DNA from 3 places in the Arthrobacter sp. HLT1-20 genome. Region 1 is predicted to be linked to each of the others. Evidence: riboswitches for the same ligand, from Rfam matches in the RefSeq annotation. Region 1 holds a riboswitch; each other region holds the start of a gene.
What was found. A riboswitch is a leader RNA that binds a small molecule or an ion and turns the genes downstream of it on or off. The one in region 1 is predicted to bind cyclic di-AMP.

Region 1 (10,077 bases):
TTGGAGCGGATGCGTACCATCGACGTCGTCCTCTTCGACAAGACCGGCACACTCACCAAGGGCGAACCTTCTGTCATGGGCGTCGTTGCGACCGACGGAGTCACAACAGAAGAGTTACTGGCCCTCGCCGCCGCTGTTGAATCGGACAGCGAGCACCCGGTCGCCAGGGCGATCATCGCTGCCGCCAAACAAACCGGCATGCCAGCCTTGACGGCGTCGGATTTTCAGTCCCTGACCGGACGCGGCGTCCAAGCCACCGTCAACGGGATTCGTTCCGCAGTGGGTGGCCCCGCCCTGATCGCGGAACTCGGAGTATCTGAGCCCGCAGGCATCGCGGACACCACCGCAGCATGGATGGATCGTGGTGCGTCCATCCTGCACGTGATTCGGGACGGCGTCGTCATTGGTGCCGTCGCCTTGGAAGATGAAATCCGCGAAGAGTCCCGCCAAGCCATTCAAGCCCTGCAAAACCGCGGCATCAAGGTCGCCATGATCACCGGAGACGCCCGACAAGTCGCCACAGTCGTGGCTACTGAGCTGCATATCGATGAGGTGTTCGCTGAGGTTCTGCCTCAGGATAAGGATCAGAAGGTCGCCGAATTGCAGGTTCGAGGGTTGAAGGTCGCGATGGTCGGCGATGGTGTCAACGACGCCCCTGCCTTGGCCCGGGCCGAGGTTGGCATTGCCATTGGCGCTGGCACCGACGTCGCCATGGAATCCGCCGGAGTAGTCCTGGCCGGAAATGACCCACGGGCGGTGTTGTCCATGGTGGACCTTTCCCATGCCAGCTACCGCAAGATGTGGCAGAACCTGGTCTGGGCCACCGGTTACAACGTCATCTCGGTCCCCTTGGCCGCCGGTGTGTTGGCCTTTGCTGGCATCGTCCTCTCACCGGCCGCGGGTGCAGTTTTGATGTCGCTATCCACCATCGTGGTGGCACTGAACGCCCAACTGCTCCGGCGCCTCAAACTCAACCCCACCGACGTCCAATAGGACTGTTCGAAGCTCTCACCCAGCTTGGGTCAGTACAATTCACAACGACTAGCTGGATTCCAGAGGAACTACAGAAAGGATTTCACCATGGGCCTGCCAAGTAACACGCCCACGCTGGGATCCTTCCTGCGCTGGGGCGGGATGATCGCTCTTGCGTTCGCTGTCATCGGCGGGATCTTCGGGATGCATGTTATGGGCGGAGCAGCCGTTTCATCCATGGCTTCTCCCAGTATGATGAACGCCTCCACCGAAACAGTCAGTGTCAAAAGCACTCCGGTGTCGGAGCACCCAGTGTCCGAAGGACACGCAATGCTTGGCAGCGCCGCTCATGCGCCATCGACTGCGCTGACGGGCTGCGGCTGTTCCTCCACTGGATGTGAATCATCCATGGACATGCACCAGAGTTGCATTCCAAGCCTCGCCACAGCTGTGGTGAATTTGCCTCTGCCCGGAACGCTTGTGCTTCCTTCGACCGAATCTGCTTTTCTGGTGCTTGCTGGACACAAGTCCTCTGGCCGTGTTCCCGATCCGCCGTCACTGAATCAACTCTCGATCAGCAGAACGTAAACCGATGAATAGTCCCGTGTATCTCTCACGGGTCCTCATTCGTGTGCCCTTAAAGCTAGGGCAACTGCTAGATATTCGAGAAGTTTAAGTGAAGGACTGTTTGTTATGAAAAAATCATTGACCGTTTCAGCCACCATTGTTGCCGCCATGATCGCCCTGGCAGGATGCTCCACCGGAACCGACGGCGGATCCATGCCAAGCATGAACCATGGCGATTCCACGACGACACAAGCGCCGGTTACGGTGGGCGAACACAATTCCGCAGACACAATGTTTGCCCAAATGATGATCCCCCACCACACCCAGGCGGTGGAGATGAGCGACATCATGCTCGCCAAGACTGGCCTCGATGCGAAGATCACCGCATTGGCCACGGACATCAAGGCCGCCCAGGACCCGGAAATCAAAAAAATGACCACCTGGCTCACCGGCTGGACCGAGCCAACGGTCATGGCCGGCGATCACTCCATGAGCGGCATGATGTCGGCGGCCGACTTGGACAAGCTCAAGGCCGCCGAGGGGGCGGAGGCGAGCAAGCTGTTTCTGACCCAGATGATCGCCCATCATGAAGGCGCCGTGGCAATGGCCACGTCCGAGGTTACCGGCGGCAAGAACGCCAACGCGGTGACTTTGGCGAAGAGCATCGTCGCCTCACAGGAATCCGAGATCAAAGACATGAAGGACTTACTGGCGGCGCTGTAGTCCTTGACTGCTGCTGACAACTAACGGTGGCGGTTCGTGGACGTTAGAACCGCCACCACCTTCAATCTTTTCGATCAGCATGTTTTGGAGTTCTTGTGAAACCCCGCTTCTTCCTTTCGCCTGCCCGCACTACAGCGATCGTGGCAACGCTCACGCTTCTCGTGCTGGCTGGTTGTTCGACACCACCGGATCCGCAAGCTGTTGCGGCAGTGGGCAGCGATCATGTCCACGGGATCTATGTGGACCCCTCCTCGACCAAGGTCCTTCTAGCCACTCACGATGGGTTGTTCGATGCAACAGGGACAACGCGGAAAAAAATCAGTGAAAATACCATCGATCTCATGGGATTCACCTCCTCTGCCGAGCCGGGAACCTACTACGCGTCCGGTCACCCCGGGCCGGATTCCTCATTGCCGAACCCCCTCGGACTGGTGAAATCCACTGATGAGGGAAAGACCTGGCAACAGGTCTCCCGAGGCGGCCAGTCAGACTTCCACGCCCTGACCGTTAGCGGCGGCAGCTTGGTCGCTTTCGACGGGCAACTTCGCACCAGCACAGATGGAATAGCGTGGTCTACCTCGCCCGCAACGTTCTCGCCTGCCGTTTTGGCCGGAAACCCCGCCTCGACCGTCGTGTTGGCGACCACCGAAGCGGGAATTCAACGCTCAATCGACGCCGGGCAAACCTGGGAACTCGTACCCAAGGGACCCATCATTCAGTTCGCCGCGTTTGCTGACTCAGAGATGAAAGCCCCGACGGAAGCTGTCGGTGTTGCTCCGGATGGGAGCGTCTACGTCTCGAACGATTCAGGACTGACATGGACCGAGAGAGGAAAAATCACGGGCCAAGTCGAAGCCATCACTGCCCTAGCCGGCACCACAGGCAAACCCTGGATTTGGGCGGCCACTACCAATGGAGTCCAAGTTTCCACCGACGGCGGAGCAACATTCCAGCCAGCTGCATCCTAGCAACATGAGTACCGGAGAGTTTTTCGCCACGACGGTAACCTCCGGCGCCCTCCTCGTCGCCATACGACTGGCCCTGATTGCCGGTATCGTCTCGTTTCTATCCCCATGCATTCGGCCCCTCGTTCCTGGCTACCTCGGCTACGTCTCTGGTTTGACCGATCCGAACCAGGCGCGCAATCGCCGGCGTGTGGTGGCAGGGGTGGGTCTGTTTATCCTCGGATTCGGTGCCGTGTTCACCCTTTACGGGGCTGCTTTCGGGATGGTTGGCTCCTGGCTCTTCCGATGGCAGGACCCTCTCATGCGCGTCCTGGGCGTTGTCGTGATCGTCATGGGACTGGTGTTGCTGGGGAAGTTCTCTTGGTTACAACAGAGCCGCAAACTAACGCTCACTCGACGCACCGGACTTGGCGGGGCACCGTTACTGGGCATTGTGTTTGGCCTGGGCTGGACACCCTGCATGGGCCCGACACTTAGCGCCGTTCTGACCCTGAGCATCTCCTCCGGCAATGCCTGGCGCGGGGCAATACTGGCTTTCATCTACTGCCTCGGCTTGGGCATACCCTTCCTCCTAGTCGCCCTCGGCCTGGGCTGGGTTACCCAAATTCTGGGCTTCATCCGTCGCCACATCCGCATTGTCAACATCGCTGGAGCCAGCATGCTGATTGTCCTCGGCGTCTTGATGGTCACCGGAGTCTGGATGCAGTGGATCTACCAGCTGCAAAACCTCTCCGGTACCTACCTCACCGTCGTCTAGGCCCACATTCTTCAAAGGAACACCTCATGAGCCACACATTAAACCGACGCTCCTTCCTGGGGCTCTCCGTCGCGGCCACCGCAGCGGCCGCCTTGGCAGCTTGCACACCCACCCCGCCAGCAACCGGACAAACCAACCGAATCCTTCCTACCGACCCACTCATCAACGACTATGAAACTCGGCGGGATTCCACCGAAAAGACCGTCACCAAAGCCCTCACCCCCGGCCTGTTCTCCACCACCCTGGCGGGGAAGACGCTCACAACATGGGGTTATGACGGCGCCCTCATCGCACCGACCCTGCGCGGCACAGCCGGTGACCAACTCAAGGTCACCGTCACCAATAAGCTCAGCGAGCCCACCAGCATTCACTGGCACGGACTCGCCCTACGTAATGATGCCGATGGTGTCCCTGGACTCACTCAGGCCGCGATTGGCGCCAGCAAGGACTACCCCTACAGCTTCAAGCTGCCCCACCCGGGAACCTACTGGTACCACTCACACGTGGAAATGCAACGAGAACGGGCTCTCTACGGTGCCTTGATCATCGAAGACCCTCAAGAAAGTTTGAAGTACGACAAGGACTGGGTGATCATCCTGGATGACTGGCTCGACGGCGTCACCGGCACCCCAGAGGACGTCATCAAAGAGCTCTCCAAGGGTATGGCCGGTATGGGTGGCATGAACCACGGCGAAGGCGACGGCGGAATGGTGATGGGCCACATGCTCATGGGCGCCAGCAGCGACTTCCTCGGCGGTGACGCCGGGGACGTCGCCTTCCCACTCCACCTGTTCAACGGCCGTGAGCCGGAGAACCCGGAGACTTTCACGGCCACGGCGGGGGAAAGGATACGCCTACGTATCATCAATGCCGCAGGAGACACCGCCTACCGGGTTGGGGTCCCGGGCCAGAAACTGACTCTGACTCACACCGATGGATTCCCCGTCCAGCACACCGACGTGGACGCCGTCGTCCTGGGGATGGGCGAACGCATCGACGCGATCCTGACCGTCCAGGACGGCTACACCCCCGTGCTGGCCCTTGCCGAGGGGAAAGCCCAGATGACTTACGGCCTAGTTACCACCGGAAGCGGAACAGCACCCGGGAAAGAGGCTCTCCCGAAAACGCTGAGCGGCAAGGTCGTTGACGGTGGCCAGCTTACCGCTGACCCAGCTTTGAACCTTCCGTCCAAGTCACCGGATCGCACCCACGAGCTGCGCCTAAGTGGCGGAATGGCGAACTACGACTGGGGTATCAACGGCCAACGCTTTGACATGACCAAACCCTTCGAAAAGGCTTTTGACCTCAAGGTCGGGGAACGGGTGGAGGTGAAGTTCATCAACGACACCGAAATGTGGCACCCCATGCACATTCACGGTCACACCTTCCAAATCGGCGCCACCGGGGCTCGCAAGGACACAGTCATAGTCCGTCCCAAAGAGACCGTCACCGTCTATTTCGATGCCGATAATCCGGGGCAGTGGCTCTTCCACTGCCATAACGCTTATCATGCCGAACGCGGCATGATGGGCGTCTTCTCCTACCTCAAGTAAGACGGCCCCCATGAATCCAATCGCGCTCACACCCCTACTCATCCCCTCACCCACGGTCAGTGCACTGCAACTGGGGCCACTGGCCATCCGTTTCTACGCCCTGTGCATCCTGGCAGGCATTGTGATTGCCGTCTGGCTTACCGGACGACGATTAATCGCCCGCGGAGGCAAACCCGGAACAATCCTGGATATTACAATCTGGGCCGTCCCCTTCGGCATCGCCGGCGGACGGATCTACCACGTCATCACCAGCCCAGAACTGTACTTCGCGCCAGGGATGAATCCCTGGAACGCCCTGAAGATATGGGATGGCGGAATGGGCATCTGGGGTGCCGTCACACTGGGACTTCTCGGCGCCTACATTGGGTGCCGACGCAACCAAGTCTCCTTCACCGCCCTCATCGACGCCGCAGCCCCCGGGCTACTGATCGCCCAAGGCCTCGGACGTTGGGGGAACTGGTTCAACAACGAACTCTACGGCGACACGACCACAGTGCCCTGGAAACTACAGATCCACCAAATGGACTTCAGCACCGGCCGCGCCTACCTGGACAGCAACGGAGCCCCTATCATTCTGGGCTATTTTCAACCAACGTTCCTCTACGAATCCCTCTGGTGCCTAGCCGCCGCAGGATTGTTGCTCTACCTTGACAAGAAATTCCGGCTCGGGGCCGGATCCGTATTTGCCCTCTATGTCGTCTTGTACACCTCAGGTCGGTTCGTATTCGAGCTGCTGCGCTCCGACTATGCCAACACCATCTTGGGACTTCGGGTGAATACCTGGGTTTCAGGCCTGTTACTGCTCGCCGGTGCCACCGCATTCCTGTTTTGGCGAGGCAAACCTCGTTCAACCGTAGATCCCATACGCACCACCAACTCAGACGATATATCCGCGACCCCGTCTACTCCAAGGAGACAGCAATGAGTAACGCCAAGGACCGACAAGTCGAACGCAAGGCAAAAATCGATGCCGTGTTCGCCACGCACCGAGTGAAACAACGCCGACGGAACCTTTTCGTCTACGGCGGATTTGGCCTGCTGGCCGTCGCCGTCATCACCATAGTCGCATTCGTCATTACCGGGTCTATGCAGGCCCGCGAGGAGACGGCTGCGGCCGCCAAGAACCCGATCACTGGGGTCCAGACGTACCCGAACCTTACCCGTAACCACGTCCAAACCCCCGTGAGCTACCCACACGTCCCCGGTGTTGGTGGTGACCATTCAGCAACGTGGACGAACTGCGGTATCTATTCAGACCCAGTCGATGAGGAGCGGGCTGTTCACTCACTCGAACACGGGGCGGTCTGGATCAGTTACAAGCCAGACCTTTCCCAGAAAGACGTCAGTGCCTTGACTGCCCTGGTCAAGGGAAAACCCTACGTCCTCCTCAGCCCCAATCCGGACCAACAAGCGTCCATCACTGCCTCCGCGTGGGGTACTCAGCTCACCGTACCGAATGCCGATGATTCCCGACTTCCCGTGTTCGTCAAGGCCTACGCCATGGGCCCGCAGACGCCAGAACCCGGGGCTGCATGCTCTGGTGGCACTAACGGCTAAGCAACCCGCCCTAGAAAGGACAGAACAGGAATAATGGTCTCCCCGGTCATGACGCCCACAGGGGCTACCGTCGTCACCGCCTTTAGTCAGGAGCGGCCAGGTGATCATGGCCGTGGGTGTTCTGGTCGGACTCTCACACTGGATCGCACACGTCGCCGTGACCGGGGGTCCGCCCGGCATGCAGGATCTCCTCATCGGATACCCCACAGCTACCGCCCTCTTGTTTGCAGGTGCCATCGTGGCTGGACGTGCCACGCCCAAGAAGCGCTGACTTGCCACCCTTGGGCATGCAGGCGAGAACCTGGCCCATGAAGGCAACCACACTGCCCCTGATGGGTCCCGCCAGTGCGCTCAACGATTGAGGACCGCGACGTTTCACGGTCCTGATCCTAGAGTCGCCTCAGCCTTCAGTCATAGTCTGCTTGGGGCGTTGCTCCACCGATCTCCGGCTACCCATTGTTTGTTCTGTTGTTACAGGTTCTGGGTACCACGATCGTCTTGGACAGGAGATCATAGGTTCTCTCGGAGCAGCCCGTTATCCACCCGGCGTTAGCATGCAGCACGCTACTTGGATGAGCTCAATAATGATTTATCAGTGAATTCGCCCTTGCGTGCCTGGCCAATGGGAGGGGTCACGGTGGCCCGAAGGCCACCAGGACCCCCACATGTCACTTTTTACACCGGTGCCTTCCAAGAAGGAGGGGATTCGATCAGATGAACGGTGCCGGATCGACCGTTTGACCATTGACGACGACCTCGAAATGAAGGTGGCATCCGGTGGAATTACCCGTTGACCCAACCCCAGCAATCTGCGCGCCTGCACTGACTTGCTGGCCGACGCTGACGCCAATGCTGTCTAGGTGGTTATACGTGGTTTTGATCCCGCCACCATGGTCAACCACAATCCGGTTTCCGCCTCCGTACTGGCTCCAGCCAGCCTCTGTCACGGTCCCGCTCCCCGAAGCGAAGACGGCAGTGCCGCAAGCCGCCCCGAAATCGATCCCGTTGTGCAGTTCTCCACCAGCGCCGCTCAACGGATTGGTCCGATACCCGAAGGGTGAGGTGACCGTCAGTGAGGCCAACGGAGGCACCAGTCCCGAGGACGGGTTAGCAGTAGGAGCTTCTGGTGCCGGTGCGGGTGGTGTGGGTACTGTTGGGGCCTGTACCGGCACAGGGGTCTTTTCTGCAGCCGCTGGCTGCAGTCCGCCTGCGGGGGCTGTCGTTGGTGCCGGTTTGCTGACAAGAGACGGCTGAGCGAAAGACAGCACGACGTCCTTGTCCGCTGTCACTGTCGGTTGCGCTGTCGAGGTGGCGGCGCTGGCGGTCACCGCAGAGGAAAGGTGGTTGGTTTCGGCATGTGCGGCGGGAAGTGCCGTTAGGGCAATGAATCCTGCCGCTGCCACAGCTAGTGCCAGTGGCTTTCGGCCCGTGACGTGTTTGGATTTGATTTCAACTGGAGACGTCCAGTGGCGTCCAGGCAAGGTCGGGGAAGTCTTGGAGACGGTGGCACGGCGGCGGCCGTGTTGGCGGCGGGCAGGCATAGATAAGGTCCTCTCGACGCCGACGAAGTTAGCTGTCGGATTCGGGCGAGGGGTCTGCCCGGCCCGCTCAACGCATAGCCGTACAGGCTTGGATTGTTGAGCGCGCTTCACCCCAAGGCGCACTAAGGCGCCGGCGGTGGTTCCTCCGTCCCCGTCTAGAAAATGAACGGTCGTGATCCGCCGACGGGGTTTGGCGAAGCGGCCACGAACATACCCTTAAGGGGCATGTATTTATTCAAGCCTAACCAAAAAGCTTCAAAAGTTATAATTCCGTTACATTCGGATGCCGATGCCCTTCTCTCCTCAGGTCAGTACCTTTCGCAATTTGCAGACAATCCGGATCACAAGACGCCACTCCTCCAAATCGTCCCGGCAACCCCTTTCGGGACGATTTGGGGGGTCCGGCTGGCTGGAAGTCAATCGTCATGGAATGGACCTGCTGCAGCCCACCGTTGGGCTGGTAGTTCACGGCAAAATTGCCCGACTACGTGGGCCGGAAGATCGAATCTCCCGCGCCGTGCTGGCTGCAGTCTCAAGGGAAGTTCTTGGCTAAGCGACGGTCCTCAATGCCGAGATTACGGCGAACGGAGGGCCAATTCTTGGTAGTCACATTCCACGATCGTCCAAGCCAGGAACAATCGCGGAATCTAGGGGATTTTCTGTCCACTGGTCGGGAAATATGAGAGCAAATTGAACCTGAATCGGCCGAGTTGGAGCCAATTTCGTGACCAACTTTTCGTTCAAAAACGTGAGTAAAACGTGATTCGGCCCCCCGACGCACCCGGCCAAAAAAGTAAAACCGCAGGTCAGAGCCACATTTGGTGCCCCGGGCCGGACTCGAACCGGCGGCCAAGAGAAACTCAGGAGTCTCATGCCAACAGTGATCGTTTCACGTCAAAAACCGTGTGTTTCCGGGGGAGTGCGGAACAACAGGGCCCCTTTGACATGCCAAGGATTGCCGTGGGTTTTCGTTCAATAACGTGAGTAAAACGTGATGAGGTCCTGCAGCGTAGCGCCGGAGCTGCTGTTTGGTGGCCGTTTGCAGGTTCATCGGCATCATCGACGGCATGTCACCGGTTGTCGATAGCGGGCCGTCGTGCATCAACGACATGTGTTGTTCAGGGCCCGGTTTCCTTCCTGTCCGACAGATGGCTAATTGCCATTGCAGAGATACGGTTTGGTGACTTCTTACTGGGCGATTGGAGCATCAACTTCCCTGATTTAAGGGCAATTTGGGTCTTATCTGTCGTCCTTTCCGGTATGGATTGGGATCATTTCTCGGGGTTAAATTGCGAACATAAAAATGACTGCCGGACGCGATGAAGTGCGAATCTGGTTCCTCATCGCTTTGATCGGGCCCCAGCTTGAGTTGTGAATTCTCGCCGCCGGGTGTTCTCAGATTTGGGTGTCCCAGATTGCATGAGTATGCCAGTTCTCTGGTG
Region 2 (10,077 bases), on a different contig from region 1:
AGCCTGCCGCGAGGCCCGCCACAAAGGTTGTCAGGGGTGCCGCAGGGCGAACGATCGAGTGCGCTGCCACGCCTGCAACGTTCAGCACGCCCTGAATGTCCACCTCAATGTCGGCAATCTCAAACGCCGCCTGCAGCTTTGCCATCCACGCCTGCAAAATCTCGTCCTGATTTTCCAACTGCTTCCTCATTCCTGCCCGCCGCACGGCACCGCAATGCCGTGGCTGCGGGCGTCATCCCACGTGTCGATGTCCGCGGTGATTCCCGCCGGGACAGCACATTCCTTGATAGTCACACTAGCAATGAGTGAACGCACAGACGCGTTCGCCAGCCGCTGTGACGCCCGTGCCGCGTCAACGGCAGCCCGCAGCGCCCGCGAGGGATAGATTCCGGCCAACGGCTGAAGCCTGCCGTTGTCCACGGCCACCACGGCACGCGGCGGCGCGCTTGGGCCAGATTCCAGGCTGGCTGCCTCAAGATTGTCTGCTTCAACCAGAAGCCGGGCAAGCGCAGCGGCGGCGGGCATGTCACACGCAAGGACCAACACCCTTTCCCCAGGGTCATCGCCCAGGGGCAGTGCTGCCAATCCGGCGGCAATTCCCGCGGCGGGGCCGGCATGGGGCGGATCTTCCTGCACGGCCACCACGCGCCCACCCGATTCCGTGGTTCCGAGCCATCCGGCGATGCTTTCCACGGGACCCACGACGGCGATCCGGGCCCGGGCGCCAGCGTCCCCGTGCGCTGCGGCTGGCTGGGCCCATTGTTGCGCAGCCTCGTGGGCGTCGATGGCCTGTGCCGCGGCCTGCACTGTACGTGCCAGCAGGGTGGTGCCCTCCACCAGGAGACCCGCCTTGGGCACGCCACCGAGGCGCCGGGAGAGTCCACCGGCCAGAATCACTGCCTGCATGGATGCGGTGTCAAAGTCAGCATGTGGCCATGTTACCGCGCGTAAGAGGAGCCCAAGGGACTGCTGGCGTGCGATTAAAGCAATAAACCCCGTCCAAGGACGGGGTTTATTGGGTGTAAAAAGTTCTTAGTGACCCATGGCGATGAATACGGGGCCTGAACCGACGTTGGCGGAGAAGATAGCGGTTGTGCCGCCGCCCCATCCACCGTGTACGGCCTGGCCGTTGCCAATGTAAACAGCGATGTGGGCCATGCCCATGCCGCCATCTGCATAGTAAATCAAGTCACCGGGCTGAGCTTCGGCTGCGGAAACCGTACGTCCCAAGCTCAAGTAGCCAGCGGGCCAGTCGTGGAAGTTAATTCCAGCGGCAGCCAAGGAGTTGCTGGCAAGTGCGGTGCAGTCCTGGCCAACACCAATCTGAGCCAAGGCGGCGCTGGCGATGGTTGCGCCAATTCCACTCTTGGTAACAGGCTTTGCGGCAGGTGCTGTTGTGGTGACCGTGGCAACCGGTGCTGCGGCGGGTGCCACGGCCTCTTCTGCAACAGGTGCTGCAACAACGTCGCTGCTCTGTGCCTCTACAACTACCGGCGCCTCAACAACAGGGGCCGGGGTGGAGGTGATTGCGGGGGTGGCGAAGGAGATCTTCACCGTGGAAGCTGCCGTGATGGCGGACGCGAGTTCCGTCTTCATGTTCAGCGTGGTTGCACCGTCAGAAGCGCGCTCCACAGTGGGAGTAGCCGCGTTTGCTGCGATACCGGATGTGAGTACCAGTCCTGAAGCAGCTGCAATAACAGCTGCCTGACGACCAACCCCGCCGACGTTGGAGCTGACGGCTTTCGTGAGGGTGGAGATCGGGCTGGTCTTAACAACCTCGGCGCGGTGGCGCCCGAGGGCAGTGTTTGAAGCCAAGAAGGATTCCTCTCCCAATGCCTGCGAGGTAAGCTGTCGGATTCGGATGGGAGTCACCCGGCCGCTCCACGTTATGGCGCACGTTTAGAATCACTTCTTCTACGTGGTTTAACGCTTCGCGGCTTCACCCCAAGGACTTCTGCACTAAATGCGAAGCCCGATTATTGGTTCCCCCGCCCCTGCCAGACGATTGATACGAACGGACCATGAGCAGTGGCAGAGCTAGGCAATCCACTCATGGGCGCCAGCTTGATTCGAAGTTGGCGCGATTACGACGTTACAACAGATTTTTGCCAATGTCACGTTCAGGTCACGGTCAGGTGACTAAGTCGTAATCAAACGTAGCCTGTGGATGGATTAAAGCCAGCCCATGGGATCGACGGTTTCGTCGTTGACGATTACTTCAAAATGCAGGTGGGGGCCGGTCGATGCGCCGGTGGAACCGCTGAGGCCTACCACGTCGCCACGCTCAACCTTTTGGCCAACCTTGACCGAGTTGCTGCTCATGTGGTTGTAGGACGTTGAGAGCCCGTTGCCGTGGTCCACCACTACGCGGTTGCCACCGCCGTAGGTGTGCCACCCCGAGAAGGTGACGGTTCCGCCGGCGGCTGCAAGTACGTCGGTGCCGCTCGCAACGGCGAAGTCCTGGCCGGTGTGGTGTTCGTCAATCTGGCCCGTAATGGGGCTGATGCGGTCACCGAACGGGGAGCTTGGTGCCAAGGCCTTCAGGGGCGCTGACAGCGTTCCCTTGGAGGCGGCAGGGGTGACGTTGGAGGCTTTGACCTTCAACGTTTCCTTCAACTGGCCATCGGCGTTCAACTTGCTGCCAATTTCCGGGGCCGCAAAAGTAATGGGAATATCCGCGGATGCAGTGACTAAAGTCTGCGTCGACGCTGCAAATTCCGGTTCCAGCTGCTGCTGGTCAATGCCCTGGGCAGAGGGCAGGGTGACGGCCAGTACTAGACCCGTGGCGGCCATGGCGACACCCATTTTTTGGCCTGCGCCGCTGGCGGCGCCGGCACGCATCAAAGCGGCTACGGACACGCTCGATGATGAATTGGCACGCTCTGCGGCAAGTGCTTCGCGGCGACTGCCGGTGGTAGCTACAAGCTCATGAGTTGCCGGCGACGACGCGCGACGGCGTCCCCGCTGCTTAAACTCTGACACTAAAAACCTCTCTATGGGTGCACCTGCGAAGTTAGCTGTCGGATTCGGATCAGAGAGTGAAACTTTTGATCCGGCCCAGCCTCGAGACACGCGTCTATCCATGGCGCCGTCCAAAAGGACAACGTCAGCGAAATAGTTTGCTGTGTTTCGATTACGGGCTTCACCCCAAGGCAGGCTGCAAGCCTGCCAAAAGTGGTTCCCCCGCCCTTGCCTGAATGTTTGCTGTCCGTTGTGTGAAGGCAAGGTTCGGTGTCGCACAACGGTAACGCTTTGATTACAGCGCCTGTTTATTACTATACGGTACGAGCGGTAAACGTAATAATTCCGTTACCTTCGTTATCAATAACTGTGAGTCAGCTCATAGAGACAAAGATGTGTGAGGCCACCTCGGGCGGCAGTTCCAAGGCGCCTTCGATCCCGGGAACGCGGACCGAAATGTACTCCCCCACCTGGGCCAAGGAGATTTGCGCTCCGGGGCGCAGTCCGCCTTCGTCAAGCTGAACCAGCAATTCCGGATCCACCTGGATGCGCTCGGACAGCCTGTGAATGATTACCTGCTGCTCCGGCGAGTAGCTGGTCATGGCGTCCACGAGTGTGACGAGTCCGGCGGCAAACAGGGGCGAGATCTCCCCGCCAAGTTCTTCAAGTCCCGGAATAGGATTGCCGTAGGGGGACTCTTCGGGCCGGCCCAAGAGGTCAAATAGGCGCTGTTCCACGCGCTCACTCATCACATGTTCCCAGCGGCAGGCCTCCTCGTGGACGTACGCCCAATCCAGTCCGATCACATCGGAGAGCAGCCTTTCGGCAAGCCGGTGCTTGCGCATCACGCGGGTGGCTTTGTCGCGGCCGGCGGGTGTCAGTTCCAGGTGCCTGTCACCGGACACGATGACCAGGCCGTCACGTTCCATGCGGCCAATGGTTTGTGAAACGGTGGGACCGGAGTGGTGCAGGCGTTCGGCAATGCGCGCCCGCAGGGCCACAATGTTCTCTTCTTCCAACTCCAGGATGGTCCGCAAATACATTTCGGTCGTGTCAATCAGATCGGCCACGGCAGTATCCTCCTGTTGTTGAGTGAGATTTTGGGCAAAGCCTTTTCATCTCTACGTTAGCCTGAGTGGCGCTACCGAAGGAAACCTGGGGCGGGAGCGCGCCACGCGCCGGACGTACGGGGAACCCCCACTGGCGGACGCTTTATTCCATACATGTCAACATTTTTCCGCTGAGCGAACTTCTACGGCAGAATTGGCAGCAGCCCTTGGGGCTTAAACCAACTTCCATCTTTTACTTTTTGGAGCAACTTGTGAGCGAATCCACGCCCCTCACCATTCCCGCCAATCTGCGCCCGGCCGACGGCCGTTTTGGCGCCGGCCCCTCCAAGGTTCGCCCCGAGCAGATTGCGGCACTCTCCGAGGCTGGCGGAACGCTCCTGGGCACCTCCCACCGTCAGGCGCCCGTCAAGAACCTTGTAGGCGATGTGCGCAGCGGCCTGAAGGACTTCTTTGGTGCCCCTGACGACTATGAGGTCATTCTGGGTGTTGGCGGCTCCACGGCGTTCTGGGACGTTGCAGCCTTTGGCCTGGTGGAGAACAAGGCCCAGCACCTTTCCTTCGGCGAGTTCGGCTCCAAGTTTGCTTCCGCCACCAACAATGCGCCGTTCCTTGCCGCATCCTCCATCATCACCTCGGCCCCCGGCACCCGACCCGTGGCTGTTGCCGAGGCCGGCGTGGACACGTACGCGTGGCCGCAGAATGAAACCTCCACGGGCGTGGCCGCTCCCGTGCAGCGCGTTGCCGGCGCGGACGACGGCGCCCTGGTGCTGGTGGATGCCACCTCCGCCGCCGGTGGCTTGGCCGTGGATGTCCGCCAGAGCGATGTTTACTACTTTGCCCCGCAGAAGAACTTTGCCTCCGACGGCGGCATCTGGCTTGCGCTGTTCTCCCCGGCTGCCCTGGAGCGTGCGGCCCGCATCGGTGCCTCCAACCGCTGGGTTCCTGACTTCCTGAACCTGACCACGGCCATTGACAACTCCTTGTTGAACCAGACGTACAACACCCCGGCGCTGTCCACACTGGTGACACTGAACAACCAGGTCCAGTGGCTCAACGCCAACGGCGGCATCGACTTCGCCTCGGCACGCACAGCCGATTCCGCAGGCCGCTTGTACTCCTGGGCCGAGTCCTCCCCCGTTGCCTCCCCGTACGTGGTCAACCCGGAAGACCGCTCCAACGTCATTGTCACGATCGACTTCGACGAGTCGGTGGACGCGGCGGCGGTGGCCAAGGTGCTGCGCGCCAACGGCATTGTGGACACCGAGCCCTACCGCAAGCTGGGCCGCAACCAGCTGCGCATTGCCACCTTCGTGGCCATCGATCCCGAGGACATCACGGCACTGACCAAGTGCATCGACTACGTCATCGAGAACATCTAACTCCACCCCTGACCAGGGCACTAAGAAGGCGGCTTCCACTGTGGAAGCCGCCTTCTTTGTGCCCGCCCCAGGGCATCGGCGCGCCTTAGTGGTTGGCTGTCGGGTGCCGTTGGTGCCCGTGCTGGCCAGGTCAGCTGCGCCTTTAGTTGCGCTGCGCCTTTAGCTGGACGCGTCGTCCATAACGAGATCGCCGTCGTCGTCGTGCCCGTCGTGGGACTCGTCGTCAGCGTGACTGTCGTCCGCGTCGGAGTGGGCGTCGCCGTCGTCGGTATGATCCGCCGCTTCCGGCTGGTCGTCAACCGGGGTATGCTCCTCGTCGGGCGCCGGCTGGTCCTCGGGGCGGACCCGCTCGGACCAGGGCACCCACGGCGGTGCCAGGACCGAATCGTTGGTGGGCAGCATCCCCACCTCATTGACCGTGGCGGCTTTGCCTCGGGAGACCCTCGCCAGGGTGGCAAACCACACCCAGCCGCCGTATCCGGGCAGCTGAGATTCAAACAGATGCGTCACGCAGCGGACACCTTCACTGCGGGCACCGAGGTGCCGGCCAATGTCGCCGTCGTTGGCAATGCTCCGCACGGCAGCCCGCGCCGTTGCCACGTCCGCGGCCAGGAACGCGTCGGGCTTACCCACGCGCCAGGTGGGAACACCCGGGCGCGGCGTTGCTTCCGGAACTGCTGAGGCGTCTGATTCGCCAGAAAATTCGGTCATGGTGGGCACCGTTATGCGTCGAAGTTGTCGGCAACCTTGCGCAACGCTGCGGCAATCTTGCTCGCGTCACCATCAGGATACTTGCCGTTGGTCAGTGATCCTACAGAGTGCTCAAGCAAGGACACCAGGTCCTGCACAATCGGGGCAAGGTCGCGGGCCGGCATGCGCTTGGCCTTGGCCACGGACGCGCTGCGGTCCAAGATCTTTGCAGCCATGGCTTGGGCGCCTTTGCGGCCATCGGCTACGCCAAATTCCATCCGCGTTCCGGGCTTGATGTCGCCCGCATCCGCCGGCAGCGCATTGGCGCGCAGGAAAACCTCGCGGCCGTCATCGGCAGCAATGATGCCGAAGCCTTTTTCGTTGTCGTACCACTTCACTTTGCCGATAGGCACTTGCTTACCCCTTAAAAAGTTTTGTCGGTGGAAATCACATTCTGTGCCTGCGCGATGACTTTCCGCAGTACTCCGGGCCGTATTTTGTGGCAGCCGGGACCTACAGTGACAGAACGTGTAGCAACACGCATCCCTACATTACCGCGTTGACCCCGGCACCGCGGCTTTGCGCCCCAACTGTCCGCTGTTAGCGTTATGTTCATGAACCCCCACTTTTCCGCACCGCAAACAGTGAGCCGTGGCTGGCAGATGTTCAACTATGCGGCCATGGCCATGGCCGTGATTGCCTTGATCGCCTTGATAGTTGTCCTGATCAGCAAGTGGGCTGGCGGCACCCCGTGGCCCGGCTTCAACTGGATCTCCATGATCGCCCTGCCCGCGGCGTTCCTCATGATGGGCGCCAGCGTGATGCGCTCCGTGGCCATTCGCCGCCGCCTCTAGCCGGCCACGAAACCGCGCTGCTTCCACCCATGGGCACCCTGGCGGATTTGGCCACCGAGCTGGCCCACCGCAGCGACGAGCAGCTGCTCCGGCTCTTCACCCTGCGCCCGGATGCCATCAATCCGCCGGTTGCCACCTTCGCCGCCCTGGCAACACGGCTGTGCGGTCCCGGCAGCATCCTCACTGCCCTGGACGCACTCAATGCTCCCCAGCTGCACGCACTGACGGCCCTGCATTCACCAGCCGCGGCGGGCACGGAAGCCGCACAGGCCGCACTGGCGCAACTGCATGAGCTGGCCCTATTGACGGCCGTTTCCCCCGATCCCGCGGACGACGCCGGAACCCCGCAATTCCTTCCCCTCGCCTCCGTGGGGCTCGTCTTGGGCGAAAGCCCAGGTTCGCCGGCCCACCCGGCCGCCACCGTGCCCCACCCTGAGGTCCACGACGTCCGCACGGCCCTGCGCAACAACGCAGCGGCGAGCGCCGCCGAGTCTCTGTTGAGAAACATCGCCGAGCTGGTGGAGTCCATGGGGCACACTCCCCTGCAAGCCCTGCGGGATGGGGGTGCGGGCGTGCGCACTGTGCGGAGGCTCGCCGCTTGGCTGGAACTCGATGAAGCACAGCTGTGCTTTTATCTCGATCTGGCGGCCACGGCGCACCTGGTCTCCTTCGACCGCGCGTCCAGGCAGTGGCGGGCGTCAGCGCCGGACTGGCCGCTGTTGGCGCGCCCGGCCCAATGGTTGGTGCTGGCCCAAGCCTGGCAGGGGAGCAACAGGCTCCCCTTTAGCGGTGCGCTAGGGACGCCGGCAGCAAACAGCCCGGCAGCAAAACCGCTGGCCGCGTCGTCGGCGCTCCCCCACCTTGCCGCCCTGCGCCGCAGGGTTCTGGGCGCCCTCGCAGCCCCGGAACTGGCCATGCCCGGCCGCAACCCCGAATCGCCAAACATGTCGTACGCTCCCACTCTTGCCTCCGTGGTGGCGCAGCTGGATTGGCGGCATCCACGGCAGGCCCCTGCAGTGTCGGCACTGGTGCCGGGAATCTTGGCCGAGCTGGAACTTCTGGGGCTCACGGGCGCCGGGGCGCTGAGCATCCCCGGCCGGTGCGCGGCCGCTGCCGATTGGCCAGCGGCACTGACGGCGCTGGCATCCACCCTGCCGGCCCCCCTTGACCACTTTGTGATTCAGGGTGACCTGACAGTGGTGGCACCGGGCTTTCTGGCGCCCACCATCGCAGCGGAGTTAAAGCTTTTGGCAACCGCGGAAGGCAGGGGCACCGCCGGGATCTTCCGCATCAGCGAAGAGTCCCTGCGGAACGCCGTGGCTGCGGGAAGGAGCCACGAGGACATTCTGGGGTTTCTTCGCAGGCATTGCAGCACCGGGTTGCCCCAGTCCCTTGAGTACCTGATCGACGCAACTGCCAGGCACCCGGCCTCAACTGCCCCGCCAGAGTCGCCGGGTTCGCCAGAGCCCCCGGGAGGAACACCACAGCGCGGTCCCCGCAGAACCCCATCACCGCCACGGGAGGCACCCCGGCCAGCCGACGACGCGGTACATGTTTTGATGCGCGCCCAGCTGGCCCAACTCCGAAACAATCCTGTGTGGGGCACCGCCGAGGCTGGTGAGGCCGGGCCGGCGCTCGTCATGGAACTATTGCGGCAGTCCATTGCGGGCGGCAGCAGTGTGTGGCTGAGCGCGGTGAACGGTTCCGGGGACGGTGAACGGGTGTTGCTGGTGCCGCTCTCCCTTGAGGGTGGCTTGCTGCGGGCGCGGCTCCACGGCACCGGACATGAAAGGCATTTCAGCATCCACAGGATCACGGCAGCGGAACACAGCAACCGGGGAGAGGCGCAAGGTTGATGGCTGACGGCCCCTTGATTGTTCAAAGCGACAAAACCATCCTGCTGGAGGTGGCGCACCCGGATTCCACCGAGGCCCGCCACGCCATCGCCGCATTCGCAGAGCTGGAGCGCGCCCCGGAGCACATGCACAGCTACCGGATCACGCCGCTGGGGCTGTGGAATGCCCGGGCCGCCGGGCTGGACGCCGAGCACGTGGTGGACACCCTGTTGAACTATTCGCGCTATCCGGTGCCGCATGCGCTGCTGCTGGACATTGCCGAGATCATGGCCAGGTATGGGCGGCTGCGGCTGGAGCAGGATCCGCAGCACGGCCTGGTGCTCCGCAGTGACGACGAGCTGATCCTGGCGGAGGTGTGCCATGCAAAAAAGGTGGCCGCGCTGCTGGGTGCCCGCATCGATCCTTTGACGGTGGTGGTTCACGGGACAGCCCGCGGCGAGCTCAAGCAGCTGCTACTCAAGGCGGGCTGGCCCGCCGAGGACCTGGCCGGTTTTGTGGACGGCACCAGCCACCCGATCGCCCTGAGCGAGACCACGGGAACAGCCCCCTGGACCCTGCGCCCTTACCAGCGTGTGGCCGTGGAGAACTTCTGGGCGGGCGGCTCGGGCGTGGTGGTGTTGCCCTGCGGCGCGGGGAAGACCATTGTGGGTGCCGCCGCCATGGCCGCCTCCGGGACCACCACGCTCATTCTTGTCACCAACACGCTTTCGGCCCGGCAGTGGAAGGCCGAGCTGCTCAAGCGCACCACCTTGACGGAATCGGACATTGGCGAGTATTCGGGTGCCGTGAAGGAGCTGCGCCCGGTCACGATTGCCACCTACCAGGTGCTCACCACCCGGCGCAACGGCAGCTTCACGCATTTGGAGCTGCTCAATGACAACGACTGGGGCCTGTTGATCTATGACGAGGTGCACCTGCTGCCTGCCCCCATTTTCCGCATGACAGCTGACTTGCAGGCGCGCCGCCGGCTGGGGCTGACCGCCACCCTGGTGCGCGAGGACGGCCGCGAGGGCGAGGTTTTCGCCCTGATAGGACCCAAACGCTACGACGCGCCCTGGAAGGAAATCGAATCCCAGGGGTACATTGCGCCCGCCGACTGCGTGGAGGTGCGCGTGGACCTGGCGCGGGCGGAACGTTTGGCCTATGCCACGGCGGACGACGGCGAGAAGTACCGAATGTGTGCCACCACCTTGGCCAAGTCGGTGGTGGCACAGGCATTGGTGGCAGCCCATGCCAGCGAGCAGATCCTGGTCATTGGACAGTACAT
Region 3 (10,077 bases), on a different contig from region 1:
ATTCATGCGCGTACTGGTTGCGGATCATCCGCTGATTGCCCACAAGTTGACTGTTCTGCGGGACAAGAACACTCCGTCCCCCATTTTTCGTCAGTTGACCGAAGAACTTGTCACCTTGCTGGCCTATGAGGCGACGCGTGAAGTGCGCGTTGAACCGGTCAACATTGAGACGCCCGTGACCTCCACTGTGGGCACCGGACTGAGCAAGCCCACACCCCTGGTGGTGCCGATTCTGCGTGCCGGCTTGGGCATGCTGGAGGGCATGACGCGCCTGCTGCCCACCGCCGAGGTCGGCTTCCTGGGCATGGCCCGCAACGAGGAAACCCTCGAGGCCATCACCTACGCCGAGCGCCTGCCCGAGGACCTCACGGGCCGCCAAGTCTACGTGCTGGACCCCATGCTGGCCACCGGCGGCACCCTGATCGAAGCCTTCAAGTTCCTGTTTGACCGCGGCGCCGCAGACATCACCTGCATCTGCCTGCTGGCCGCACCGGAAGGCCTCGCCAAGCTCGAGGCCGCCCACGGCGCCCGCGACAATGTGCGCGTGGTTCTTGCCTCCATTGACGAAGGCCTGGACGAGAATTCCTACATTGTGCCCGGACTGGGCGACGCCGGCGACCGCCTCTACGGCGTAGCGGAGTAGCGCTCAACCCCAGAAACCAAAAATGCCGCCGTTCCCGCAAAATGCCAACGATAGACCGGTGGCATTTTGCGGGAACGGCGGCATTTTTCGCAAGAGGCCCTTAAAAGTCACCGGCAGCAGCCCGTCCAGCCCCTAAAACACGTGTGTTAGTACCAGCCCACGGATTCGGAGTGGCCCCAGGCGCCACACGGTGAGCCGTAGCGGCCCTCGATGTAACCCAGGCCCCAGCGGATCTGTGTCTGGTAGTTGGTGCTCCAGTCGGGGCCTTCGCTGTTCATCTTGTCAGCGGGCAGGGACTGGGCAATGCCGTAGGCGCCGCTGGAGGCGTTCTCTGCGGACGTCAGCCACTCGGACTCGCGCTGCCAGAGCAGGGTGAGGCAGCTCATCTGGTCGGCGCCCCAGCCATGGGCGGCCATCTGGCCTGCGGCGTAGGCCTTGGCTGCTGCGGGATCGTCCACAGCAACGGCAGGCGCGGGCGTTGCGGCCACGGCCTTGACCTGTTCCGCCTCGGCTTTGACGGCGGGAGGCGTGGTGGCGGCAGCTTTCGGCGATGAGCTGACGGCAAGTCCGGGGAAGCTGATGGCGGCATCCGTGGGAACTGACACGGCAGGTGCCGGAACGGAGCGGTCCACGGCGGCGACCAGGCTGGTGTTGCCCTGCGTGGCAGCAGTGTTGTCCACGGACTGGGCCACGGATCCGGCGGCTACCAAGGCGCCCAGCACTGCCACGGCAGCCAGGCATTTGGCTGTGGCCGTGACGGGGGAGGACTTGCTGGCTGCGCGTGTTCCGCTGCTGGCTGCGGCGAGCCCAAAAATGGTTGGGCGGCGGGTGGAGTCGGCGCGACGACGGCCGCGCTGCAGTGATGCAGACATAGTTGTAGCCTCTCTACGCCTGCGAGGTGAGCTGTCGGGAACGGACTAGAGAATCCGGCCACGCAGTAATGGCAGGCAGAGTTCACTGCTTGTAAGGACTGCGTTGGCTTAACCCCAAGGGCTTCCAGGTGGAAGGCCCGCAAAGATTGGGTCCCCCGTCTCTGCCATGGGAATGGAGGGAAATGGGCGGCGGCAGAGCTCGGCGGTCCGTCCATTTGTGCCAAAAATCGTGGATGATTCAGCCGGCACAAATATGAGCCTAACTCAAACTCTGGGCTATGTCACGTTTTGGTAACAACGTTTGTAGCAAGGCGGAAGGCAAGGTGAGCAAGTCGTCATTTACTTAGCAATGCTAAGCATCTAGGGTGGGAAGCAAGAGGATACGAAACTTTTTCTTTAGGTAGCTGACCCGTGATGACCGAACCTTCCCTTAGCACTACGACGCCGGACAAGGCACCATTGGTGGCCCGCAAGCCGATCGGCGTGGCGCCCTTGGCGGCTGAATTGCGGGTGGCGGTGATGCGTACCTCCCGAAGGCTGCGGGCCGAGGCCGCCACGGGGGAGATCAGCCCCGGGCAGTATTCGGTGTTGGCGGCCGTACTCAGGGGGCCGCAGACAGTGGGTTGGTTGGCTGCTCGGGAGCAGATCCAGGCACCTTCCATGACCCGGATAGTGAACGCCTTGGCTGAGGCCGGGCTGGTGAGCCGCCAGGTGAACCCGCAGGACAAGCGCCAGGTGCTGGTGCAAATCACCGAGCAGGGAGCCGCCGCGCTGCTGCGGGCACGCTCTAAACGAACCGCGTGGCTGGCCCGGCGCGTAGCGGATCTATCCCCGGAACAGCGGGCAACGCTGCATGAGGCGGCTCTGATTTTGCAGGAGATGAGCGCCTAGATGAGTTCCATGTTCCGTTCCCTGAGAGTCTTCAACTACCGGCTCTGGGTGACCGGAGCCCTCGTGTCCAACATTGGTACCTGGATGCAGCGCGTTGCCCAAGACTGGCTGGTCCTGACAGTCCTGACCAATAATTCAGGCACTGCTGCCGGTATTACCACCGGCCTGCAGTTTTTGCCCATCGTGTTCCTGGGGCCCTACGCCGGGCTGGTGGGCGACCGCGTCAACAAAAGAAAACTGCTTCTTCTCACCCAAACTGCCATGGGAATTTGTGCGCTTTTGTTGGGAATATTGGTTGTCACGGGGACTGTACAACTGTGGCACGTTTATGTATTGGCAACCCTGCTGGGGGTGGCCAGCGCCTTCGATGCCCCGTCACGCCAGGCGTTTGTGTCCCAGGTGGTTGCCAAGGAGGATGTGCCCAACGCCGTGGCGCTTAACAGCGCATCATTCAACCTGGCCCGGCTTGCCGGCCCCGGCGTCGCCGGCCTGGTCATTGCACTGGTGGGAACCGGCCCGGCCTTCCTGATCAATGCCGCCAGCTTTGCGGCCGTGATCGTTTCGCTGTGCCGCATGCGCACCAGCGAGCTCATTCCTGCCGTGCGGGTGCCCCGGGCCAAGGGGCAGATCCGCGAGGGCTTTGTCTACATCCGGCAGCGCCCGGATTTGATGATGATCATGGTGTTGGTGTTCCTGGTGGCCACCTTTGGGATGAACTTTCAAATCACCAACGCGCTCATGGCCACAGCCGTATTCCATGTGGGTCCGGGGGAGTATGGGCTGCTGGGCTCCGTCATGGCCATTGGCACCCTTGCTGCCGCGTTGCTGGCGGCAAGGCGCAAGACCATGCGCATGCTCTACATCGTGGGAGGTGCGTTGGCCTTTGGCATGACGGTGGGCGTGGCAGCCTTCATGCCCAGCTTTGCCCTCTACGCCATTGCCCTGGTGCCGGTGGGGCTGGCATCGCTGACGTTCATGAACGCCTGCAACACCACCGTGCAGCTGACCACCGACTCCGCCATGCGCGGCCGAGTGCTGGCCGTCTACATGGTGGTGATGCAGGGTGGGACGCCCATAGGTGCGCCGCTGGTGGGGTGGATAGCCACGGAATTCGGCCCCCGCTGGTCGCTGGGCATGGGGGCCGCTGTTGCCGTTCTTGCCGGTCTGGCTGCGCTCTGGATGCTGAACAAGCGCAACAACGTCACCTTGCGGGAGCAGATTGCGGCTATCCGCCCGTTCGCCTTGGCGCGGGCACTCCACCGCTAGCTGCCAGCCACGAGGTACTCCCAGTCAACCAAGGTCCTACGTCCAGCGCTTTAGGTAAACATTTGTTTACCTAGCGTAAAAAACTGGGAACAAGCTGGGTGTCTCCGAGAACTTGTCGAGGGCATCCTAGTCGTGCAAAAGTGCGGTTTGAATATAATTATCAAAACAAGGGTTCATGCAGAATTTATGCGCGCGTTTTTTGTCAATGTGATGATTTTGTTTGTCTCAAATCGTCATTTTCCACCAAACTGAGAGCAAAGCAACAATGTAAGGTTGGTCACAAAATAGAGCACAATCTCACATGCTGGACGTTTGGGGCCTTTGTTACTTGCAAGATTGCTTTGTTACGTAGGACACTGACGTATGTGAACACCCACTCAGTGAATTCTGCAGCAGCAGCAAATGTCCGCCTCGAAGCGAGGGGACAGCTTTTGCACAGTTGTCGAATGCAGGCCTAGATCGCAATACCTGGAAGCCATTGGGGGATGTAGCAACACATGGCAAATTTCAGGCCTTGGCCCATGGGCTGGCCCTCGTAAAGAGGGCAATAAAGCTTTGGATTCTCAAAGCTGAAGGAAGCATTCGCGCCGTCCAGTACGGCCATAGACCTTAGGTAGTTCAATGTCAGTAGCATCCGGATACGTCCACATCTCTGTTCGAAACGCCGCCAAGGCGGTTGCCCGCAACACCGGCCAGGGTTCGCTGGCCCATTCTGCCCATGCGGAGCACCCCGGCTATGCAGGCGCCTACCGCCCCGACCTGGCCACTGCCACCTCCCGGCTGCGTGCTGTCCCCGCCGCCGAGGGCTTCCCCATGACGGCGCCCACCCCGGTGATTGCCGGCGGAGACAAGCTGCGCGGCGTCAGTCCGGATAATGTGGCCCGCGGATTCGTGCTCTACGTTGGCGTTGACGAGGACACTGCTGCCGCCGCCGGAACATCTCTGGCCAAGCTGGCCCAGGACATCCGCGCCTACGCCCAAACCCTTGTACCGCAGGCCCAGAGCTATGCAGCCGTGGCGATTGCGCCGTCGGACGCCGTTGGTACCGCCTTGGACGTGGTCCGCTCCACCTTCGGTGACCCCACAGTGTCCAGCCGCCAGCGCCAGGAAGCGGTCCGCGTCCCGGTTGCCGATCAGCGCCCCACCGGCGTCCTGATCGATTTGGCCCGCCGCGAAGTGCACCTCGACGGTGACACCCTGAACCTCACGTTCAAGGAATTCGAGCTGCTGAACTATCTGGTGGAAAACGGCACCCGCACCGTGGGCCGCGACGAACTCCTTGAGGGCCTCTGGAGCAACGCCGACGAGGTCCCCAACGAACGCACCATCGACGTTCACATCCGCCGCCTGCGCTCCAAGCTGGGCCGCCTGGCCAACACGGTCCGCACCGTGCGCGGCGAAGGCTACCGCTTCTACGAGCACCCCGAAGTGGTTGTTTGGGCCGCCCCCGAATACTCCATCTAGTCCCCGCGCCCTCCCCAATTCCAGCCGCTGGCGCGTCTGCAATTGGGGCCCCTCGGGCGCGGCAACCGCCGTCGTTCTGCTTTAAGTGTCACTAAACTGTGAACATGAGCGAACACCACATTAAAAAGTTGATCTTGATGCGCCATGCCAAGGCGGCTTTTCCGCTGGGTGTGGAGGACCATGACAGGCCGCTGGCCCAGCGGGGTCACACTGAGGCGCCGCTGGCCGGCAAATGGCTCGTGGAGAACTCCGTGCTCCCGGACTTCATCCTGTGTTCCTCTGCCCTGCGGACCCGGCAAACCTGCACCTGGGTATGCCAGCAATTGGCGGATAAGGCCCCTACCCCCAAGCTCGAGACAGCGCTCTACGCCGCCGGGGCCACCTCCATGCTCTCGGTCATCAACCATGTGCCGGAAACCGTGAACACGCTCATGGTGATCAGCCACATGCCCGGCATCCAATCCCTGGCCCTGCGCCTAGCCTCGCGGGATTCGGACCAGGACGCCTACATGGACCTGGCGTCCGGCTTCCCTACCAGCGCGTTCGCCGTCTTCGACTACACCGGCGACTGGGCAACCCTTGACGGCCAGGACGCCCAGCTGAACAACTTTGTGGTGCCGCGCTAGGCTATTGGGTCCTAGGCTTCGATCTCCGGCATCAATGTCTTGAGCGTCCAGGTTTTCTTTTTGTTGACGGCTGCCCAGGCAAACAGCAGGCCGAGCACCGTGTAGCCCAGCAAGCCAAGCACTATGGGTATCAATGGTGCCAAGTCAGCGCCGTAAATCAAGTGGCGCATGCCCTCAACCACATGCCCCATGGGCAGGATCTGGTGCATGATGTGCAGCGGCTCGGGCGTTGTTTGCCAGGGGAAGGTGCCACCGGAGGACACCAACTGCAGCACCAGCAGGATCAGCACCACAAACTTCCCCGGCGTGCCCAAAAGCGCAACAATTCCCTGGATCAGGGCTGTGAACGCCAGCGAGGCCAGCAGCAACAGGCCCAAGGTCAGCCACGGGTGGCTCGGCTCCAGCCCCAGCCCAAACTTCACCACCGCGTACAGCAGCAGGGCCTGCCCTGTGGCAACCGTGGCAAAGGGCAGCCAGCCGCCCACAGCAATTTTCCAGGACGGGGCGTTGGAGGCCAGGGCGCGCACAGTCAGCGGCCGCATGACCTGGACCAGCATGAACGCGCCAATCCAGAGCGCCAGGACCAGGAAGAACGGTGCCAGGCCGGACCCGTAATTTGCGGCCTTGGCCTGCGAGATGGAATCCACGCGGATGGGATCGGCAATGACCCCTGCTGCGTTGAGCCTGTCCTTGTCAGTGGGATCCGGTACGGACCCCGCACCGCCAAGCAACTGTTTGGACAGTTCGGCGGCACCGGCGGAAAGCGTGCTGGAACCGTCCTTCAAATCGCCGGCACCGTTGTTGAGCTTGGTGGCGCCGGCCGCCAGCTGGTTTGCCCCGTCCAGGGCGGTTTCCTGGCCTTCGGCTAGGGTTGCCGCACCCGTGGACAGGTCCCCGGTCCCGGCATGGGCCTGGGTGATCGCTGCGGTGAGTGTGGGCGTGGCAGCTGCCAGCTTCGCGGCACCGTCCGCCACGGCTGCGGATCCGCTGGCCAGCTTTTGGATGTCGGCAGCGTCCGCGGCCAGCGTATTCTTCAAATCGGTGACGGTGGGACTCGTGGCGGCGCCGGCCAGCGAGGAGCGGATCTCCGCCGCCTGCGCATCAGTGAGAAGCCCGTCGCTGACCAATTGCGCCAGCTTGTCATTGATGGCTGCGGTAGCGGCAGCATCCAGTTTCCCGGCGGTCCCAATGGCGCCCTGGACCTTGTCATTCAACGCAGCGTTGCCGGCCGCCACAGCGGCGGCGCCGTCGGAGAGCTTTTGGGTGTCATCTGGCAATGTTGCGGTTTGGGCCTCCAGCTGGCCCAGGCCCTTGTCTAGGGCCGCGGCACCAGCCTGGAGCTGCTTGGCGCCCGTGACAAGCTTCGACTGGCCCGCCACCAGGTCATTGGTGCCGTTCTGCAGTTCCCCCGTGCCGGTTTTCAGCGTCCCCACCCCCGTGTCTAGGGTGGTGGCCCCCGCCGCGAGCTGTTTGGCGCCGTCGGCCGCCTTCACCAGCTGGGCATGGATGGTGCCGTACCCGCTCAGCAGCGAGTTGGCCGTCTGCAGGCCCACCTGCTGCGCCACCGACGCGTGGACCTGGGTGGTCACCTTATCCACAATGGACGTCAGCAGGTAGTTGTTGGCGTCATTGGTTGTCACGCTCATCATGGCCTGGGTGGCCGAGTCAAAGTTCTCCGGGGATGCCAGATTGGCCGAGAAATCCTTCGGAATGACCAGGGCAAAGGCAAAGTCGCCGCTCTTCACGCCCTCGTTGGCCTCGGCCGGGGTGTCCACGAGCCGCCAGTCGAACTTGTGGCCCTCCACCAGATTTGCCGCCACGTCTTTTCCAACGTGCAGTTCCTTGCCGTCCTTGGTGACAGCGCCCTCGTCCTGGACCACCACGGCAGCCTTGAGCTGGTCCAGGTTCCCGTACGGATCCCAGTTGGCGTACAGGTACACGGCGCCGTAGAGCAGCGGGACCATCACCATGGCCACAATGGTGAGCTTGGGCAACAGCCCGCCGGTCATGCGCTTGAGCTCGGACATAGCCAATCGGAAGACTGTCACTGGATTTCCTCCGTGGTGTGCTTTGCTGTTTCGCGTGCGGGCGGTTCAGTTTTTGCGGCGGGGGAGGCGGCGGCTGCCTCCGCAGCTGCCTCGGCGGGCTCAGCGTCCTCTGTGGGCGCCGTGTCCTCTGCCCGGTTCGGTTCAGTCACCACGGCGGCAGGGGGCTCCGCGCCGTCGAGCAGGGGATGGTTCAGGGCATTGCCGGCAACCGCGGCAGAACCGCCCCATTCATCGGGCAGCCGCCCCACCACGCCAATCACCATAAGGGGCCTGAGCGGCGCGTCGGCGGGCGCGTCAGGGTCCAGGCCCATGGTGCCGCTGGCCGTCTGCTCCAGCAGGGGCAGCCAGGCGGCGACGTCAGCCGTGTGACGGTCGGGGGAGTCCACCACCACCACGTCAACGTCCTTGTTGGCCAGCGCCAATTCAAGTTGCAGGTGCAGCAGCCGGGCGGGTTCAAGTTCCTCCACCCACTTCTGAAGGATGTCGCGGAACCCGTGCCTGACCAGCCACTCCGTGGGGCGGGTGCGGTCGCGGAACTTCAAGGGCACCAGGGCCAGATCCTCCGAGGTCAGGGACCGCACCGTGAGGTGGTTCTCGGGGGCATTGACATCCGGGGCGTCCACAATGGCGCTGCGGCGGCGCAGCGATGCCATGGAACTCTCGTGTCCCAGGGAGACTGTGCCGGTGGAGGGCTTCATGCGGCCCGTCAAGGCCAGCGAAAGCGCCGTGCGCCGTTCCTGGCCGTCGGCCTGAATCAGGAGCACCTGGCCCCGGGGCGCCTCCACAGAGGTCGCGGGAAGCAGCGTGTGCCTGCGCCCGTCGATGTGCAACTGGTGAGCAGTGAGCATGGAGGGCGCTCCTTAGGAGGTGGGGTGAGCTGCACCAAATTATCAGTGCCGACCAATCGGTGCAAAATCTGTCCGAATTCGTTCACCAGCCACTTTTCCACATGGGCCGCTCAGGCCCTATAGCGGCCCGCCGCACCCTCAGGCAATTCCAAACAGCAGCTGATGCGGGTTGCTGGCCCCGGAACCCGCATCAGCCGCAGTTTCAGGGCCGGGAGGGCGGGGAGGGCACAGAAAAGGCGGCCTCCCCGCGCTGTAACGCGAGGAGGCCGCCCCATCCAGCACCTGCCGAAGGAATTAGTCGTTCAGTGCCGCCTTGAACCATCCGGTGATGGTTGAGGGGTGGGTGATGGCGGTGCCAACAACCACGGCAAAGGCTCCGGCGTCCATGGCTGCGCGGGCCTGGGCGGGGGAGTGGATGCGGCCTTCGGCAATCAGCGGCTTGCCCAGGTCTGCGGCGGCAATCTCAGCCAGCAGTTCCAGGTCGGGTCCGTCGGTCTTTGGCCGCTCGCCCGAGTAGCCAGCCAAGGTGGTGCCGATCAGGTCAGCTCCGGCTGCAGCTGCTGCCACGGCGTCGTCGAAGGAACCACAGTCGGCCATGACCAGGGCATTGGATTCGGCGTGGATGCCGGCAATGGTCTCGGCCAGTGTCAGGCCGTCCGGGCGGGGGCGCCGGGTTCCGTCAATGGCCACAATGTGGGCGCCGGCATTGGCACAGGCCAATGCGTGGCGCAGCGTGGGGGTGATGAAAACGCCGTCGTGGCCGTCCTTCCACAATCCGATGATGGGAACTTCCACGGCTGCACGGGTGAACTGGATGTCCGCAATGCCCTGGACGCGGATGGCGCCCGCTCCGCCAATGACGGCCGACGCCGCAACCTGGGCTGTGGTGCGCGGGTCACGCATGGGTTCGCCTGGGTAAGCCTGTGCGGAAACCACAAGTTGTCCGGCGAGGGAATCGAGGTTGGTAAGTTTCAGCGTCACGGTGACTCCTAGAAAGTAGAACTAATTATTGAGCAAAGACCAAGGATGCTGCGCCAACAATGGCGGCTGTGTTGCCCAGCGATGCACGCACCACGGGCACAGCGGCCAGCGGGGCAAGTAACTCGGCACGCAAAGCAATCTCCATGGCGGACCACCAGAGATCGCCGGCGTCGGCCAAACCACCCGAGACCACAACCACTGCCGGGTCCAGGATGTTGATCAAACCGCCCACGGCCTGCCCGGCCGCAGCGGCAGCCACGGCAATGACCTGCAGTGCCAGCTCGTCACCAACCCTAGCGGCATCAAACACTGCCCGAGTGTCGGGCAGGGCTGCGCTGCCGCCGTCGCGCAGGTACGCTGCGTGGATGGCGGGGCCGGAGGCGATGGCTTCAACGTGGCCGGAGTGCCCGCAGGAGCAGGGCAGGGGTGTGCCGCGGT

Region 2: it holds a riboswitch for cyclic di-AMP, as region 1 does, so the genes downstream of both, ACX80Q_RS07390 (M23 family metallopeptidase) here and ACX80Q_RS10285 (M23 family metallopeptidase) in region 1, are expected to answer to the same signal.
Region 3: it holds a riboswitch for cyclic di-AMP, as region 1 does, so the genes downstream of both, ACX80Q_RS17750 (aggregation-promoting factor C-terminal-like domain-containing protein) here and ACX80Q_RS10285 (M23 family metallopeptidase) in region 1, are expected to answer to the same signal.

The regions. Positions count from the first base shown of each region.
Region 1 covers NZ_JBTNDR010000015.1:88,803-98,879, forward strand. Annotated here, with positions in the region: gene ACX80Q_RS10240 (copper-translocating P-type ATPase) at 1-993, shown strand, start outside; gene ACX80Q_RS10245 (DUF6153 family protein) at 1,081-1,560, shown strand; gene ACX80Q_RS10250 (DUF305 domain-containing protein) at 1,666-2,262, shown strand; gene ACX80Q_RS10255 (F510_1955 family glycosylhydrolase) at 2,472-3,230, shown strand; gene ACX80Q_RS10260 (cytochrome c biogenesis CcdA family protein) at 3,235-3,984, shown strand; gene ACX80Q_RS10265 (multicopper oxidase family protein) at 4,011-5,537, shown strand; gene lgt (prolipoprotein diacylglyceryl transferase) at 5,548-6,462, shown strand; gene ACX80Q_RS10275 (DUF3105 domain-containing protein) at 6,459-7,094, shown strand; gene ACX80Q_RS10280 (hypothetical protein) at 7,228-7,473, opposite strand; gene ACX80Q_RS10285 (M23 family metallopeptidase) at 7,805-8,497, opposite strand; cyclic di-AMP (ydaO/yuaA leader) riboswitch at 8,641-8,814, opposite strand; gene ACX80Q_RS10290 (hypothetical protein) at 10,031-10,077, opposite strand, start outside.
Region 2 covers NZ_JBTNDR010000009.1:107,917-117,993, reverse strand. Annotated here, with positions in the region: gene ACX80Q_RS07405 (DUF6457 domain-containing protein) at 1-178, opposite strand, end outside; gene mobA (molybdenum cofactor guanylyltransferase) at 187-906, opposite strand; gene ACX80Q_RS07395 (NlpC/P60 family protein) at 1,033-1,815, opposite strand; cyclic di-AMP (ydaO/yuaA leader) riboswitch at 1,820-2,038, opposite strand; gene ACX80Q_RS07390 (M23 family metallopeptidase) at 2,173-2,859, opposite strand; cyclic di-AMP (ydaO/yuaA leader) riboswitch at 2,987-3,217, opposite strand; gene ACX80Q_RS07385 (metal-dependent transcriptional regulator) at 3,336-4,031, opposite strand; gene serC (phosphoserine transaminase) at 4,283-5,410, shown strand; gene ACX80Q_RS07375 (DUF3027 domain-containing protein) at 5,570-6,121, opposite strand; gene ACX80Q_RS07370 (cold-shock protein) at 6,133-6,513, opposite strand; gene ACX80Q_RS07365 (hypothetical protein) at 6,715-6,954, shown strand; gene ACX80Q_RS07360 (helicase-associated domain-containing protein) at 6,984-8,810, shown strand; gene ACX80Q_RS07355 (DNA repair helicase XPB) at 8,810-10,077, shown strand, end outside.
Region 3 covers NZ_JBTNDR010000052.1:8,869-18,945, forward strand. Annotated here, with positions in the region: gene upp (uracil phosphoribosyltransferase) at 5-643, shown strand; gene ACX80Q_RS17750 (aggregation-promoting factor C-terminal-like domain-containing protein) at 790-1,515, opposite strand; cyclic di-AMP (ydaO/yuaA leader) riboswitch at 1,518-1,714, opposite strand; gene ACX80Q_RS17755 (MarR family winged helix-turn-helix transcriptional regulator) at 1,930-2,406, shown strand; gene ACX80Q_RS17760 (MFS transporter) at 2,407-3,672, shown strand; gene ACX80Q_RS17765 (winged helix-turn-helix domain-containing protein) at 4,294-5,136, shown strand; gene ACX80Q_RS17770 (SixA phosphatase family protein) at 5,241-5,762, shown strand; gene ACX80Q_RS17775 (YhgE/Pip family protein) at 5,774-7,810, opposite strand; gene ACX80Q_RS17780 (ABC transporter ATP-binding protein) at 7,807-8,658, opposite strand; gene ACX80Q_RS17785 (N-acetylmannosamine-6-phosphate 2-epimerase) at 8,953-9,639, opposite strand; gene ACX80Q_RS17790 (ROK family protein) at 9,665-10,077, opposite strand, start outside.